DNA from 2 places in the Modestobacter roseus genome. Region 1 is predicted to be linked to the other one. Evidence: riboswitches for the same ligand, from Rfam matches in the RefSeq annotation. Region 1 holds a riboswitch; the other holds the start of a gene.
What was found. Region 1 has a riboswitch for thiamine pyrophosphate ahead of JD78_RS17845 (purine-cytosine permease family protein). Riboswitches for the same ligand answer to the same signal wherever they lie in the genome.

Region 1 (3,349 bases):
TCGGCGCCGACGGCCAGGGCGACGTCGACCCGGTCGTTGACCAGGCAGGTCGCCCCGGCGGGGGCGCAGATCGCCACCACCGCGGCGGCGAAGTCGTGCAGCTCCCGGTCGGTGCCGCCCTTGGCGCGCACCTGCACCACCGGTGCCCCGGCGTCGACCGCGGCCTCGACCGCGGCCAGCGCCGCCGCCCCGCCGCGGGCGTCGGTGAGCACGTGCAGCCGCCCCATGGGCATGACCGGCAGGGTCACGACCGGCGCCCCCGCACCAGCGCCGGGGCCCGCACCACCAGGGTGAGCAGCACCGCCACCGCCAGGCTGACCAGCGACGCCGACCAGCCGTTCGCCGGGTCGATGCCCAGGTCGGTCTGCCGCTCGGTCCACCACGACGTCCAGCCGGCGCCCGGGCCGGCGAAGTACGTGGGCAGGGTGAGCTGGTAGGCGACGAAGCCGGCCACCCAGGGCAGCAGCAGCTCCAGCCGGGCCGGCGCGGTGTCGGACGTGTCCCAGGTGCCGCGGGGCAGCAGCCAGTAGGCCACCAGGAACACCCCGGCCAGCGGCACGAACACCGCGCCGATCAGGAAGAGGAACGGCTCGTAGGCGGCGATGTCGAACGTCAGCGCCAGCAGGGTGGCCACCGCGCCGACGACCAGCACGAGCACCCGCCGGTCGGCCCGCGCGACGACGTTCTGCGCCGACACCGCGGTGGAGTAGAGGTTGGCGAACGCCTCGTCCAGCTCGACGACCACCAGCAGCAGCACCGCCAGCGCGCCCAGCGGCACGACCAGCAGCGCGTCGATGACGTCCAGCCCGGCGCTGCCGTAGGCGGCCAGCGCCAGCACACCGAGGGTGAACATCACGACCGTGGCGACGCCGTACCCGACGCTCGCGCCGACGCCGGCGGCCCGGCTGCTGCGCACGTGCCGGCTGTAGTCGGCGGCCAGCGGGATCCAGGAGACCGGGAGCGCGATCACGATGTCCGCGGCGGTCCAGAAGGAGCTGGCGCTGCCCTCGGTGAGCTCGGGCAGCGGCTCGCGCAGCACCTGCACGTACAGGTAGACCAGCGCGGCCAGCGCCGCCCACACCGCGTAGCGGGCCAGCACCCGGACGACGCCGAGCGGCCGCAGCGCCATCGCGGTGGCCAGCACCCCGGCGCCGAGGACGAAGGGCCAGCGCGGGGCGTCGAGCACCCGGGAGGCGGCCTCGGCGATGATCACGATCTCGAAGGTGGCCCAGCCGACGCACTGCACGAGGTTCAGCGCCGTCGGCAGGTAGGAGCTGTGCCGGCCGAGCAGGCCGCGCAGCAGCACCATCGCCGGCACCTGCTCGCGGGCGCCGGCCGCGGCGGTGGCGCCCAGCAGCGCCGCGCCGATGACGGCGCCGACGACGATGGCGCCGATGGTCACCCACAGCGAGCGGCCGGGCATGACCACGTAGACCGCGGCGACCGGCAGCAGCAGGCTGATCCCGAGGTTGCCCCACAGGCCCAGCGAGTCGCGCAGGCCGAGGGTGCGTGGGGGCGCCTCGGTGAGGGTGAGGGGGGCGTCCGCGGCCACGGGGGACGGACGGGTGGGGGTGCTCATCAGGTGTCGCTCCCTACGCCGGCATTACCCGGTCAGGTTCCAGCGGTCGGCGACGCTCGGTCGCCCTCTCAGCCCGGTTCCGCCCGAGCTCCCGCACATGGCATCGGCCATGACGCCCGACACAGTAGGCCACCGGCGGACGGCGGCCCACCGCCGGGGAACCGCGACGTCCGGAACCCGGCTGCGGCGGACCGGCCTGGCTAGAGTCCCGGCCGTGCCGGTCGACGAGCTCCTCTCCCGATCCCCCGACGCCTGGCGGGAAGCCACCGCCCACCCGTTCCTGACCGGGGTGCGCGAGGGCACCGTGCCGGTCGCGGCGTTCGACACCTGGCTGGTGCAGGACGCCCGGTTCGTCGCCGACCTGCTGCGCTTCCAGGCCCGGCTGCTGGCCCGGGCGCCCCGGCCGGCGCAGGCGGTGCTGGCCGGTGGCCTGGTCGCGCTGGTCGAGGAGCTGGCCTGGTTCGAGCAGCTGGCCGCCGCCCGCGGCCTGGACCTCGCCGCGCCCGCGCTGCCGGCCACCACCGGGTACGCCGAGCTGCTGGCCCGGTTGGACGACGCCGACGTCCCGACCGGGCTCACCGCGCTGTGGACGATCGAGCGCACCTACCTGGACGCCTGGTCGGGCGCGCTGCCCGGGGCGCCGCAGTACCGGGAGTTCGTCGAGCACTGGACCGTGCCGGGCTTCGCCGGGTACGTGGCCGGGCTCGCCGCGGCCGCCGACGCGTTCCCGCCCGCCGACCCGGACGCCGTCTTCGCCGAGGTGGTCGCGGCGGAGATCGTCTTCTGGGACATGGCGATGGGCGCCGCGTGAGCGTCTCCAGCGACCTGTGGGCCGCCGACGCCGACCTCGTCGCGGCCGCGCTGGCGCACCCGTTCGTGCAGGGCATCGCCGACGGCACGCTGCCCCGGGAGCGGTTCGCCGGGTACGTCGCCCAGGACGCGTTCTTCCTCGACGCCTTCGCCCGGGCCTACCGGCTGGGCGCGGAGAGCAGCGGCGACGACGGGCTGCGGGCGGTGTTCACCGACCTGCGGGCGGGCGTGCAGGAGGAGCTGCGGCTGCACACCGGCTACGCGCAGCAGTGGGGGATCGACCTCGCCGACGTCCAGCCGCTACCGGCGACGACGGCCTACACCGGCTTCCTGCTCGACGCCGCCGGCCGGGGCGACGCCGCGCTGACCTGCGCGGCGATGACCCCGTGCATGCGGCTGTACGCCCACCTGGGCCAGCAGCTGGCCGGCCGGGCAGCCGGGCCGTACCGGGAGTGGGTGGACACCTACGCCGCCCCCGAGTTCGAGGAGCTGGCCGCCCGCCTGGAGCGGCTGCTCGACCAGCTGTGCGCCGACACGTCCGACCAACGGCTCGCCGCCGTGCGGTCCGCCTACTCGCGGGCGATGCAGCTGGAGGTCGGCTTCTTCGACGCGGCCTGGGCCGGTGCCTGACCCGGTCCTCCTCGAGGCGCACGACCTGCTGGTCGGCTACGCCACCGGGGAGCCGGTCTGCGCGCCGGTGAGCGTGGCGGTGGCGCCGGGCACCGCGCTGGGCCTGGTCGGGCCGAACGGGGCGGGCAAGTCGACGGTGCTGCAGACCCTGGTCGGGCTCCTCCCCGCGCTCGGCGGGACGGTGCGCTACGCCGGGCAGCCGGTCGACGAGCGCTCGGCGACCTTCCGCGCCGAGGTGGCGACCGTGCTCGACGAGGACGCGTTCTTCCCGGCGCTGACCGGCGTGGAGCACCTGCTGCTGGCCGCCCGCGGGCACGGGGTGGCCGAGGC
Region 2 (3,349 bases), 120 kb from region 1:
GGACCGCGCGTCCATCGCCTCGGCCTCCGCCTTGCCCCGGGCCAGGATCGCGGCGGCCTCGGCGGTGCCCTCCCGCTCGACGGCGTCGGCGATCGCCTGGCGGCGCTGCTTCTCCGCCTCACCGCGCTTGGCGCCCTCGATCGCCTCGGCCTCGGCCAGCGCCGACCGGCGGGCCCGCTCGCCCTCACCGGACAGCCGCGCCTGCTCGGCGGCGGCCTGGGCGGCGGCGATGGTGGCCTGCCGCTGCGCCTCGGCGGAGAGGATCGCGGAGTTCTTCCGGCCCTCGGCCTCCTGCTCCACCCGGTAGCGCTCGGCGTCGGCCGGACGGCGGACCTTGGTGTCCAGCTGGGCCTGGGTCAGCGCGGCGGTCCGCTCGGCGACCTTCTCCTGGGCGGTGAGGACCTCCTGGTCCTGCGCGGCCTGGGCGAGCGGGCCGGCCGCGGCCGCGCGGGCCTTGGCGGCGTCGATCTCCGCGTCGATCTCGGCCTGCTTGAGCTGCAGCTGGCGCTGGGAGACCGCGATCGCCTCGTCGGCGAGCAGCTGCTCCTGCTGGGCGGCCTGCCGAGCCCGGGCCTCGGCGATGCTCGCCTCCTTGAGCACCCGGGCGGCCTCCGGCCGGCCCAGGTCGGCGAGGTAGGTGCCCTCGGCCTGGATGTCCTGCAGCTGGAAGGTGTCCAGCACCAGCCCCTGACCGGTGAGGGAGGACTCGGCCTCCTCGGCGACGGCGGAGGCGAACGCGGCCCGGTCGCGGATGATCTCCTCGATCGTCAGCCGGCCGACGATCGACCGCAGCGCACCGGCCAGCACCTCCGAGGTGAAGGTGTCGATGCCCTCCTGCTGGGCCAGGAAGCGCTGGGCGGCGGCGCGGATGGCGCCCTCGTTGCCGCCCACCTTGACGATGGCGACGCCCTCGAGGTCGCACTTGACCCCCTGCAGGCTCACCGCGCCCCGGATGCCGACCGGGATGCGCCGGCTGGACAGGTCGATGGAGTGCAGCTTCTGCACCACCGGCAGCACGAAGACGCTCGCCCCCATGACCACCTTCTGCCCGGACATGTCCCGGCTGACCGCGCCGTCCGTACCGGTGACCGAGCGGCCCTGCCGGCCGGTGACCAGGAACGCCTGGTTCGGGCCGGCCACCTTGATCCGGGACAGCACGAGGAGCACCAGCAGGACGACCAGGACGGCGATGCCGCCGATCGCGTAGAGCAGGGTCATGACGCGGTGCCTCCGGGGCTGGCAGGGGGACCGTCGGGGGCGGTGGAGACCACCTCGACGGAGGTGTCGGACGGGGTGTCGACGACGTACACGGGGGTGCCCGCGGGCAGCGGGACGGCGCTGCGGGCGTGGTACTTGAGCTGCTGGCCGGCGACGCTGAGCCGCACCTCGCCGAACCCGCCGGCCGGCACGCCGGAGACGACGACGCCCTGGGCGCCGAGCAGCCGGTCGCTGGTCAGGGTGGGCTCGGTCGGCATGTCCCGCAGCGAGGCCGACAGCCGGATCGCCCCGGCCGCCAGCGGCAGCGCGACCACCAGGCCGCCGACGACGGCGAGCAGGACGGTCAGGGCACCGGCCAGTGGCGGCAGCAGGGCGGTCACCGCCGCGCCACCGAAGCCGACGCCGCCGACGAAGGCCGCGATCGCCGGGAGCGAGAAGGGGCCGTCGGCGTCCCCGCCGAACTCGCCGATCTCGCCGACCACGAGGGCGAGCACCAGCACGAGCAGGCCGAACCCGCCGACGGCGAGGAAGGCGACCGCGATCGGGTCCACGTGCCCTCCTCCTGGGTCCGGCGGACAGGTTCGCAGGTCAGCGCGTCGTGATCAAGCAGAGCCCGCGAACGGGTGAACGCCGGCCAGGGGGCGGTGTTAGCGTCGCGGACCGACACGGGGTGTCCCGCCCGGGACTGAGAGCACACCCGTCGAACCTGCTCCAGTTCGCACTGGCGAAGGGATGTCACGCGTGGACGTCAGCTCCCTGCGCACCGCCCGCGAGGCGCTGCGCGACACCGCACCCCTGGTGCACTGCCTCACCAACACCGTGGTGCAGACCATCACCGCCAACGCGCTGCTCGCCGTCGGCGCGGCCCCGGCGATGGTCGACGACCCGGCCGAGGCCGGCGAGTTCGCCGCCGTCGCCTCCGCCGTGCTGGTCAACGTCGGCACCGTCTCCTCCCGGACCGCCGACGCGATGCGCCTGGCCGCCCGCGCCGCCGGCGAAGCGGGCACCCCGTGGGTGCTCGACCCGGTCGCCGTCGGCGGGCTCGCGTTCCGCACCGCGCTGGCCGCCGAGCTGGTGGAGCTGCGGCCCACGGTGGTGCGCGGCAACGCCTCGGAGGTGCTCGCCCTGGCCGGCGCCGGGTCCGGCGGGCGCGGCGTGGACAGCACCGCCGACCCCGACGACGCGGTGGAGGTCGCCGCGTCGCTGGCCCGGCGCACCGGCGGTGTCGTCGCGGTCAGCGGGCCGGTCGACGTCGTCACCGACGGCGAGCGGACCGTGCGCGTCGGCGGCGGCTCGGTGCTGCTGACCCGCACCACCGGAGCCGGGTGCGCGCTGGGCGCACTGACCGCCGCCTACGTCGCCGCCACCGGCGACCCGCTGCTGGGCACCGTCGCCGCGCACGCCCACGTGGCGCTGGCCGCCGAGGTCGCCGCCGACCTCGCCGACGGGCCGGGCACCTTCGCCCCGCAGTGGCTGGACGCCCTCGACGCCCTGGACGGCGAGGCGCTCACCCGCGCCGACCTCCGCACCGCCTGATGCGCCGGGCGTTCGACCCGACCCTCTACCTGGTCACCGACACCCTGCTGTGCGCACCGCGATCGGTGCCGGAGGTGGTGGCGGCCGCGGTCGCCGGCGGGGTGACCGCGGTCCAGGTGCGGGACAAGACCGCCTCGCGCCGGGAGCTGCTGGCGCTCACCCGCGCGGTGCAGCGGGTGCTGCCGGACGGCGTCGCGCTGGTGGTCAACGACGCCGTCGACGTCGCGCTGATCGCCGGCGCCGACGGGGTGCACGTCGGGCAGGACGACCTGCCGGCCGCCGAGGTGCGGGCGCTGCTCGGCCCGGACGCCGTCCTGGGCGTCTCGGTGGGTGACGACGCCGACCTGGCGGAGGTGCTCGCGCTGCCGCCGGGCACCGTCGACCTGGTCGGGCTGAGCCCGGTCTGGGCCACCCCGACCAAGCCCGACGCCGGCTCCGGACTGGGCCTGGACGGGGTACGCGCCCTGGCCGCCCGCGCGCACGCCGGCGGGGTGGCCGCCGTCGCGATCGGCGGCGTCTCGGCCGCGAACGCCGGGCAGGTCGCCGCCACCGGGGTCGACGGCGTCTGCGTCGTCTCCGACATCTGCACCGCCCC

Region 2: another riboswitch for thiamine pyrophosphate. It lies ahead of thiM (hydroxyethylthiazole kinase); the one in region 1 lies ahead of JD78_RS17845 (purine-cytosine permease family protein).

Annotation. Positions count from the first base shown of each region.
Region 1 covers NZ_VLKF01000001.1:3,726,418-3,729,766, forward strand. Annotated here, with positions in the region: gene thiE (thiamine phosphate synthase) at 1-233, opposite strand, end outside; gene JD78_RS17845 (purine-cytosine permease family protein) at 245-1,579, opposite strand; TPP riboswitch at 1,573-1,684, opposite strand; gene JD78_RS17850 (TenA family protein) at 1,794-2,390, shown strand; gene JD78_RS17855 (TenA family protein) at 2,387-3,019, shown strand; gene JD78_RS17860 (ABC transporter ATP-binding protein) at 3,012-3,349, shown strand, end outside.
Region 2 covers NZ_VLKF01000001.1:3,601,608-3,604,956, forward strand. Annotated here, with positions in the region: gene JD78_RS17240 (flotillin family protein) at 1-1,218, opposite strand, end outside; gene JD78_RS17245 (hypothetical protein) at 1,215-1,769, opposite strand; TPP riboswitch at 1,875-1,968, shown strand; gene thiM (hydroxyethylthiazole kinase) at 1,960-2,754, shown strand; gene thiE (thiamine phosphate synthase) at 2,754-3,349, shown strand, end outside.